Regions from separate parts of the Priestia sp. JNUCC 25 genome, predicted to be linked through region 1. Evidence: predicted binding sites of a transcription regulator. Region 1 holds the regulator's gene; the other holds the start of a gene.

Region 1 (4,845 bases):
TTGCAGTACTTGGCATCTCGGTGTTACTTGAAATGTTTGTTCTATTTAAGGCAATGAAAGAAATTTTGCACGATGTGGGGATAAACCCTGCAGAAACAAATGTTTTTGCGCAAAGCTTTGTTCATTTAAAGAAAGCCAAGCCAGCAACTAAACTTGTTTTTATGGAAGATCTGGTAGCTACTGGAGGAGGCGTATTGGCTTTAATCGCCGTTTTTATTTCGCGATTTACGCCTTTTCATCAAGCTGAAGGAATTGCTTCTATTTTAATTGGTCTTATGATGTTTTTTGTAGTAGGACGAGTCTTTTTAGATAATGCTGCTGGAGCGCTTGGCGAAGCGGATAAAGAAATGGAAATGAAAATTGGCGCGATTGTCATGCAAGATGTACAAGTGCGTGATATTCAAACGTTAATGGTGATGAAAGAAGGAGAAGAGCTTCACGTTGAATTAAAAGTAGAAATTGATCCTGTTTTAACAGTGGCAGAAGCTGATGATATTAAAGATCGTCTGGAAAATCGTATTTTACAGGAAAAAGGAGTAACGGATGTCATTATTGAATTTGATGAAGATGATGGAATTCCGGACTGGGTGCCAAGTGATTTACAGCTTCAAAAAGAATAAAAACAAGGAAGAAAACAGCTGTTTTCTTCCTTGTTTTTTTAGCTATATACTTTTTCACGTACGTTTGGAGAATCTGTTGAAGCTTTCGAGAAGTTAACGGTTTCACGTACAACGTAAATAGGTCTATTTTTACTTTCATCGTAAATTCTTGCGATGTATTGTCCGACTAGTCCTAAGCCAAGTAGCTGAATACCGCTAAAGAAGGTGATAGCTACCATAATAGAAGTCCAGCCAGGCTGAATGTTTTTACCTATCAGCCAAACAACAATCGAATAACTTAAAACTAAAAGTGATACAAAAACCGATAACCAGCCAATAACCATTACTAAACGCAAAGGCTTCGTTGAAAACCCAATAATTCCATCTGAAGCAAACTTGATCATCTTTTTTAAAAGATATTTTGTTTCACCAGCAAAGCGTTCATCGCGCTCATATTCTACATATGTTTGCCTGAAGCCAATCCAAGACATCATTCCTCGTACAAAACGATTGCGTTCAGTCATTTTTTTGAATACATCCGCTACTTTTCGGTCGATAATACGAAAATCTCCCGTGTCTTTACGGATTTCGATATCGGACATATAATTTAAAAAGCTGTTTGCATCCATACGTATGCGAACAGCTTTTATGTTTTAAACCGATCTTTTAATAAATTCCATAGGGAACTCACTCCGAGACTAATGCTGATCAGAATTCCTGATAGAGCTACTATTAAAGCGATATATTCAAAGATAGAAAACTGCTTCATACTATCCCAATGGATGTTTCCCTTTAGTTTGCTAATAACTAAATTCATTCCGTAAATACCGGAAAGAACCGTGTAAATCGTTAAAATTAATAATAAGTAATTGTGACGCTTGGCTGCGATTTTCTCTTGATTTTGGTACAAAGTACCAAGGGTTTCTTTGACTTCTTGATAAAGAGAATTGATATGAAAGATTTTTTTAAAGAGCTCAGAAAACTCTTGACCTTCTGTGCGAGAGCTAATTTCTAAAAACAAATATTTACCTGAAAACACGGTAATAGAGCGGATTAGTCGTTCAATGCCCTCTGAATTTTTATGAAACGTGAGCTGAGAATATTCATAAGATAGTTTTAGCAACACGATTTTATAGAAAAAATGTAAAAATAAATTATAGTAATGCTGGCCAAATAGATGATTCATCAAAAGCTGATCCGTTTTAGAGTCTGTCGATTTAGAAATACACGAAAACACATGGTCTGTTATGACGTAATAGGTTTCAGGAGCCCATCTGGAATACACGTGTTTAGTATTATACGTTTTAATATACTCATGATTGTGTGCAGAAATAAACGCTTTCCCGCCAGGCGTATAGCTATTTAGCTGTCCAGTACGAAATAAAGTTGTGGAATTAATCTCTTGCTCTTGATTTACCGTTACATAACTTAACACAAACATCCGTTCATCGATAAAATAAGGAAGGCTCCCAACGTGCTGTTCACGTGTGGCTTCTTTCTTGATGTGTTCGTTCAAAAATGGCGCGAGCTGTGAAAAAATATAATCTTGCACTTTGCTATAGCGATGATGTTCATAGGTAATGGTGGATCCATGCTCTTCAGCAAGCTTCGGTTCTAATACACGAAAATGATTCATGAACTCTAAAATATCATCATAGGTGTAATGATTATGGCTCATCTCAGTGCGAATGGTCATGACGCCAATTTCAAAAGGACATAAAAAAACATCCACAGACAGCACGTTGCTAGACACGGTGGTGGAGGAAGTGTGTAACGTAATGGCATGGTCTATTTTTTTTGAAAATCTAAGCAACCCTTCTTTTTCGCACGAGTCAGGGAATAGAATGCATTCAATGTAAGGAAGAAAATATTGATCCAGGCTATCATGAGATACGTAATATTGTTCTCCGTAGTATTCTTTTTCTAAATGTTTGTTTTGAATGGAAAAAAACTCGAACAAATTTGCTTCCAGTGCATGAACAAGCTGCTCTTTATTTTTTCGGTCAAAGGAAAAAGGAAAAAGAAACATGTTCATTGCTTTGGTAGGTACAATGGTTTGAAATGGTTCTGTTTTCCTTAGTGTATTGGTCATAAACTACATCCTTTTTATAGTCGGTTGTATTTCCTTGTAAGAGTCGAGGAAATGCAGATAGAAAGTAAAGGGTAAAACAAGCTTTATAAAAACCGTTCTACCTGCCTGCGATGATTCAACGTATCATTTATAATATGCCAATTTTTTTAGAAAACAAACGTAAAAAAACCAACTAACATCATGATTAGTTGGTTTTACATACAGTGTCTGATTAGTGAATAGTGCGATATACACCAGTTACTTTTCCTAAAATCGTTACGTGGCGAAGAATAATAGGCGCCATCGTTGAATTTTCAGGCTGTAAACGAACGAAATTTTCTTCTTTAAAGAAGCGTTTTACCGTTGCTTCGTTGTCTTCGGTCATAGCGACCACAATATCTCCATTATTAGCTGTTTGCTGCTGACGTACGATTACCATATCGCCATCTAGAATACCTGCTTCAATCATACTTTCTCCCATAATTTCAAGCATAAATACATGATCATCTGGAGAAACGAATTTATCTGGAAGAGGGAAATATTCTTCCACATTTTCAACGGCTGTTATAGGAAGCCCCGCTGTTACTTTACCAATAACAGGAACATTAATGACATTGCTTTTAGGGATGTTTACTTCGTCTAGTTGAAGAACTTCGATTGCTCTCGGTTTTGTTGGATCTCTGCGAATTAACCCTTTGCTTTCTAAACGAGCTAAATGCCCGTGTACAGTGGAGCTAGAGGCTAATCCTACCGCTTCCCCAATCTCGCGAACAGAAGGCGGATAACCTTTTAATTTTACTTCGTGCTTAATAAAATCTAGTATGTCTTGTTGACGTTTTGATAGCTTCATATTTTTCACCTCGATTTTAGCTATTCTTTAGGTGAATTATACCACGTGATGTGTCAATATACAAACATAAGTTCGAAGAATTCCATTGACAGAAACAAATGTTCTCACTAAAATAAGAACATATATTCTGATAGGGGGATCATAATATGCAACAATTCTTACATTCTATGAAACATTACGCTATTTTTTTTGCAGTTATCGCTGCACTTACATATGTATTGACGCTGGTTTTAGGAGCGGATAAAGTAGATTTAGACAAATATTCAACGGTTACTATTACAAAAGGAGATACGCTTTGGGACTTGTCCAACAAGTATCATAATCACCATCATTTGACCACCAATGAATTTGTCAAATGGGTTGAAGACGTCAATGATTTAAACTCAGACACTGCCCAGTCTTTATCTCCTGGAGATAAATTATATATTCCTGTTTTAAAAAAAGAGTTACATAATCAAGTGGCAATTGAACAGTAGTGTGTAACGGCCGTTCCTGAATATTGTTAGAAGCCGAAAAGGTCGTGATAAAAGTGGATGCCATTATTTATTGCCGTGTCAGTACGGATAAAAAAACCCAAGAAACATCTTTACAGCGCCAGCAAGAAGAATTAAAAAAGCTTGCTGATCTTCACCATCTAAAGGTGAAAAAAGTCGTGATGGAAAAAGCAAGCGGATATGATGTAGACAGAGAGGGGATTTTGGATGTTCTTCATACAATGAAAGAAGAGAAAATATCTGTGCTGCTCATTCAAGACGAAACACGATTAGGCAGAGGAAACGCCCGAATTGCGCTGCTTCATGCTTTTCATAAAGAAAATGCTACAATCTATACGATTAGTCATCAAGGCCAGCTTCAGCTTTCAGAATCTGACTCAATGGTGTTAGATATTATTAGCTTAGTGGAAGAGCATCAGCGGAAATTACATAATGCTAAAATTAAAAGAGGAATGAAAAGAGCCGTAGAAAACGGTTATCGTCCGCAGCAAAATTTAAAAAATCAAGGAGTTAACTCGGGAAGAGAAAAAAAAGAAGCGCCGATTGAAGAAATTGTCCGCCTTCGTCATAACGGCTTAACCTTTGCTGAAATTTCAGTTACGCTAAAAGGTTTTGGTTATAATATTTCAAAAGCGACGGTACATCGTCGCTATCAAGAGTACCAAGACAGTGCTCAATCTCTTGATAAAACGAAAGAGATTTAGTAAGATGACTACATGTTGCCGGAACGGTTCGGTAATTTTAATTATTGATTATAAGGAGATAGGTTTTATATGCTATCAAAAGATAAACTTGCTCGTATTAATGCTCTTTCAAAAAAGGCAAAGGCTG
Region 2 (4,845 bases), on a different replicon from region 1:
AACCCCATAATAGAAACCTTCATTGGTGCTATTCATTCCACCATGTGTGATAAATAATTTCGTGTGCTTTAGCACGTCAGTTTGTGGAACGTAATTTTTCACAATAAAGTTTTTAGGTATTTCCCCTAAATCAGATAGTTGAGTTTTTCCACCAATAGACATAACGACGGTATAGTCAGTGTTCTCAAAAGCTTTAAAGCAAAGTTTATAGAAATCAATCTCTTGATTAAAAACAGTACCTAATGAAATGTAAATAACGTTTTTTCCTTTTAATACAGAAAAATCGAAGCTTCCTTGTGGTTCCATTGTAGCAATAGATGGTCCTACGAATTTGTATGTTTGATCAAACATTTCTCCAGAAGGCTGAAATTTCCTCGTTGTATATACAATAGTAAGTGGTGCAGGATTACAAAAAACTTCGTAAGGAGAAGTGATTTCAACTCCATATTTCTCTTTAATCTTTCTTGTTAAGCTTTGGAATTCACTATTTATTCTGTTAGCATGTTCCGGTGGAATACTTTGCGAAAGGTGTTCGTACATTCTTTTAAATGATAGTTCGTTTTGAGCAAAAGATGTGCATGAGTTAATGGCCGGGAGGTTTAGAATTTGAGAAAGTAAACGCCCGCACCCAAACATAGAGTCGTGAATGATGTAATCAAAATGTTCTCCCTGTATCTGTTCAAGAACGCTAGGTATAACGATCTCTGCTGTATGTAAAAGGCCGTTAATTCTTTCGAGCAAATAATTTCTTCCCCCTGAGATGAAAGCTTTTAAAAATTTTTGACCGTCAAATGTTCTCACATCAGCTCCCGTCTTTTCAATACGTTCTCGAAACTCTTCTATTGAAAAGTATACGACCTCTTCTCCACGCAAAATAAGCTCCTGTACAACTCCAATGGTTGGATTGACATGTCCTTCTGATCCACCATTAATAAATAAAACACGTGCCAATATAACTCCTCCTTAAGTTAAATATTATTTGGATGCCACTGAGAACTCTTACTTAACTTAAAATAATGAAACTACATTTAATTTTAAACGAATCGAACATCAATTAGTTCACTTAGCCTCATTTTGTTCTTTAATTCAAACACTTCATCGATAAAAACAAACAAATTCCCCAGGGAATCAACAAATTGTATGAATCCTGTTTCGGTTATACGTTGCCCGTTCTTATAATATGTAAGATATACTTGTTTATTTGTATGTAAGGCTTCAATCAATGTAAAATTGATTTGTTCCATTTGCTCTTCGGTTAAAAGAGGTTGATCTACCTCTAGTTGCTTGTTTATAACTTCCTTTAATCCTATGTATTGCTCTGGCATAGTGGCGAATGGACGCCATTTTTTCATTCCTCTAGGTTCCATCTCTTTTTCCTCCTTAGGCTTTATGGCCACCCATAAGGCCATTTCGATAACGAGCTGTTGAATGAGGAAGGTGACTAGACGCACGTAGTACACTATTCTTGCCATAACGCAGACGAATGTCATCAATCGTTTTAGCAAGAGCATGGGCTCTTTCACGCTGGTCAATGTCCTCAAATAAGCTCATTTGCTCCTCTTCTTGAATACTAGTGTTGGATAATGAAATGCCAATGGAGCGAATCGGCATGCCACTATCAAAGGTATGTAAAATGGTTAAACAGTACGGAAAGATATCTTGGCTTAAGTTCGAAGCTCTTCCCATTTTCTTTTGTCTTGAGAAGCCGCCGCCTGTTTGTTTGCTGTAGCCAATGGATAAATGAATGGTTTGTGCGACGACCTGATGCATCCGTAAGCGAAAACAAACATCATCCAATAGCTCTAACAGCAATAACTCCACTTCTTTCCGGTTTGTATAATCGCGAAAGAGTATCTGACTTTTTCCAAAGGAACGAGAGCTAGGAATGTACACATCGGAAATGCGGCTGTAATCAATCCCATTCGCATGTTGGTGTATTTCTTCCCCCAGGACACCAAATTCGTTACGTAATATCTCTACAGAAGACAGAGCGAGTTCTTTTATGGAATGAATCCCCAAACGATTCAAGCGCCTTTCCGTAGCAGACGAGATCCCCCAGAAATCCTTCATCGGATGAATGGACCACAACTTAAAGGGAATATCCTTATATCGCCAATAGGCAACTCCTGTTGGGCTATTCTTGGCTTCATGATCTAAGCTCACCTTCGCCAGTAAGAGATTAGGACCGATACCTGCAGTAGCTGTCAGCCGTGTCTTGCGATAAATCTCGTTGATGATTTTATGGGCCAGTTCTTCTGGTGTTTGAGCGAATAAATGCAAAGAAGCTGTCGCATCAATAAACAACTCATCAATGCTATAGGCATGAAAGTCTTCAGGAGCCACATACTGTAACACCAAACTAGAAATATAGTTCGAAGCCTTGATATATCTCTCCATGGATGGATTCACCACATGGATATCTTTCCTTTTAGGAATGTCGAAAAGACGACTTCCGGTTTTGATTCCTTCTTTCTTTAATAAGGGTGTGGCAGCTAACACAACAGATCCCGACCGTTTGATATCTCCTACAACAGCAAGCTTTGTTTTCAACGGATTTAAACCCCGTATGACAGATGAAACTGAAGCGAAAAAGCTTTTCATGTCTATACAAATAATGACTCTGCTTGGTAGCTGCTCATAGTTCATTGGAAGTACTCCTGAATAAAGAACGTTTGTTCTTTATTATATACGAACAAACGTTCTTTATTCAATGGAATCTTTTCCCGATTATTGTTACTATAATAAGAGAGAAGAACGTTGGGTATGAATTGAGAGGGGGAGGGATGACCAGTGAATAGGAAAGTTTCGAACTATATTATCTTTTTTGTATGGTTTTTGTTCTTAGTTCTTTTATGGATTTTCGTATCGCTCTTTAAAGGTGAAAATGGACAGTGGTGGTCTATGTATCGTTTGAATCCAGATAAATATGGGCCGTGGGCTTTAGAACTTTCTTACATAAAGATTGTTATTGCTGCTGTTATCTCGTTAGTAACAGCTTCTATGGTGAGTTTTGGTTTCAAAAGACATAAATAAAAAGATCAAACTCCTTATCACCAGAGTTTGATCTTTTGCTTTAATGCTTGCTCGCCACTTCTCAACAGTTCCTTTAGTATTTTGAAAATATATATTAAGGCAGTAGTCAGAAAATAAAAAAATACTAACTGGGTTGTTCAGTAAGTACCCAAGGAACTTCTATTTCAAAATTAAGTTGCAGTACAGGTCTAGTAAATCCGTCAGGGACAAATTCTAAATTGTTGGAAAAGCTAATATGTAGGTTATTGCTTATTTCAACTGCATCATCTGCATTTATAATTTCTAGAGACGTTTTGTCAGATACCTTACCTACCATATGATAGCAACCAATATAGAAGTGTAGTCCAGTTTCTTGAGGATCAAAATGTGATAAGTGATTACAATGAGAAGGATTAATACCTAGTCTGTTAAAAAACTGAAGCTCTATCTCTGATCGTGACTTCATAGCTTCATAGAAGTTTAGACAATATAGACAATCGCACAAATCCCACTTCTTCAAATACTGTTTTTTTGTTTCTTCAACATCCACCTCTAAGATCCAATTATTAATTTTTATCGTTTGATACAAAGTCTTCACTTCCCATACTTAGACTATTTAGAAGTTACTTTCAGTTGCAGAATTCTTTATCTTCTATCCATTGGTGATTATGAACAACCTCGTGAGCCCTACTGCTGAGTATAGCCCAAGAAGCATCAATTTCTCTTCTGTCTAAAACTAACTCTTATACTCACCTGTAGCAATTCGTATATAGGGTTTTATCGCTTTATCATAGGGTGCAAAAAAAGTAGCACTTACTCGTTTTTTCCGTTTAATCTCCTCTTTAGTTTCTGAATAGCTTTTAATACTTCATTCCTGTTTTTAGCAAGCTTCATCCACTTTGGAAGTCGACTCTCAACACTTAAATAATAGGGATGTGATTCCCTAATTTCAGCTTCTATATAGCTTTCCATATAACTTAAATGCTCTAAGTTTAATGCCCATAAGACGTTTCCACTACATTCAATCTGCAAGTAGAGTGGAAGTTTAAAATACCAGTCACAGGGGTCCCCAGTTAAAATTACTTCATAGTTAGCTTTAGGTTCATATGAGACCCGTGCTTCTCCGTAACCGTTTGCTTTTGTAACTTTGTCTTTTGTTGCTCCGCAAGCAGTACAAACAAACCTTCTTCTGACGTTAGCAACATAGGGACTCGGATTATCTAAAGCTATGACTTTTGCACAAGAGGCACAATGTGGACAAACTACTAGAAACTCATATCCTAGTCCTATAAGGGTGTTATTTTTATTTAGAAATGTTTTTTTCAAGACATTTTCCCCTTTGAATTTATTAATTCATGTTAACCAAACAATGGAACTACAACATCAATTCTAGCTTTAATCTTATATTAATCACCAGCCGCAAATACTAATTTATTTAGCTTCAGTGCTTCTAAGCAAAGCCCCTCTAATGCTTTAGCAAATGTTCTCGCCTTCAGATCTATCTCCGTTTATTCTACTAGAAAACGTTCGTAAAAGTGTATAATCCAAAAGAGACGTTCGTAATTTAATTTTAAACTTAAACAAACGATAAAAATGATAGATATTATACCTAAAAGCAAAGTCCGTAAAGGTATACGCTTACGAACAAGGAAAATATACATAATTTTGAATGACACATTTCTAACCTATAATTAATTACATTTAAGTCAAATTACATATAGATTGAAAGAACGTAAATAACCCCTGGTATTCACAATTATTTATGAATTTTTATCTTCTCTACTAATCAAAGCTAAACCAAAAACTAAAAAACGTGTTAGTTAGTTTAACAAT

The links. Region 1 encodes LexA, which represses DNA repair genes until DNA is damaged. Its sites were predicted from a motif close to CGAACATATGTTCG; they were not measured.
Region 2: JNUCC25_RS28595 (Y-family DNA polymerase) is a predicted target of LexA. The motif match lies at 2,690-2,703, and genes of this name have one in related genera.

What each region holds. Positions count from the first base shown of each region.
Region 1 covers NZ_CM132211.1:3,896,132-3,900,976, reverse strand. The annotation lists gene JNUCC25_RS20560 (cation diffusion facilitator family transporter) at 1-620, shown strand, start outside; partial or broken gene JNUCC25_RS20555 (glycosyltransferase) at 659-1,213, opposite strand; gene JNUCC25_RS20550 (magnesium transporter CorA family protein) at 1,246-2,691, opposite strand; gene lexA (transcriptional repressor LexA) at 2,903-3,520, opposite strand; gene yneA (cell division suppressor protein YneA) at 3,667-3,996, shown strand; gene JNUCC25_RS20535 (YneB family resolvase-like protein) at 4,050-4,718, shown strand; gene JNUCC25_RS20530 (DUF896 domain-containing protein) at 4,788-4,845, shown strand, end outside.
Region 2 covers NZ_JBSJYE010000006.1:122,761-127,605, forward strand. The annotation lists gene JNUCC25_RS28585 (macrolide family glycosyltransferase) at 1-951, opposite strand, end outside; gene JNUCC25_RS28590 (YolD-like family protein) at 1,035-1,367, opposite strand; gene JNUCC25_RS28595 (Y-family DNA polymerase) at 1,381-2,646, opposite strand; gene JNUCC25_RS28600 (hypothetical protein) at 2,791-3,033, shown strand; gene JNUCC25_RS28605 (hypothetical protein) at 3,158-3,601, opposite strand; gene JNUCC25_RS28610 (hypothetical protein) at 3,826-4,338, opposite strand.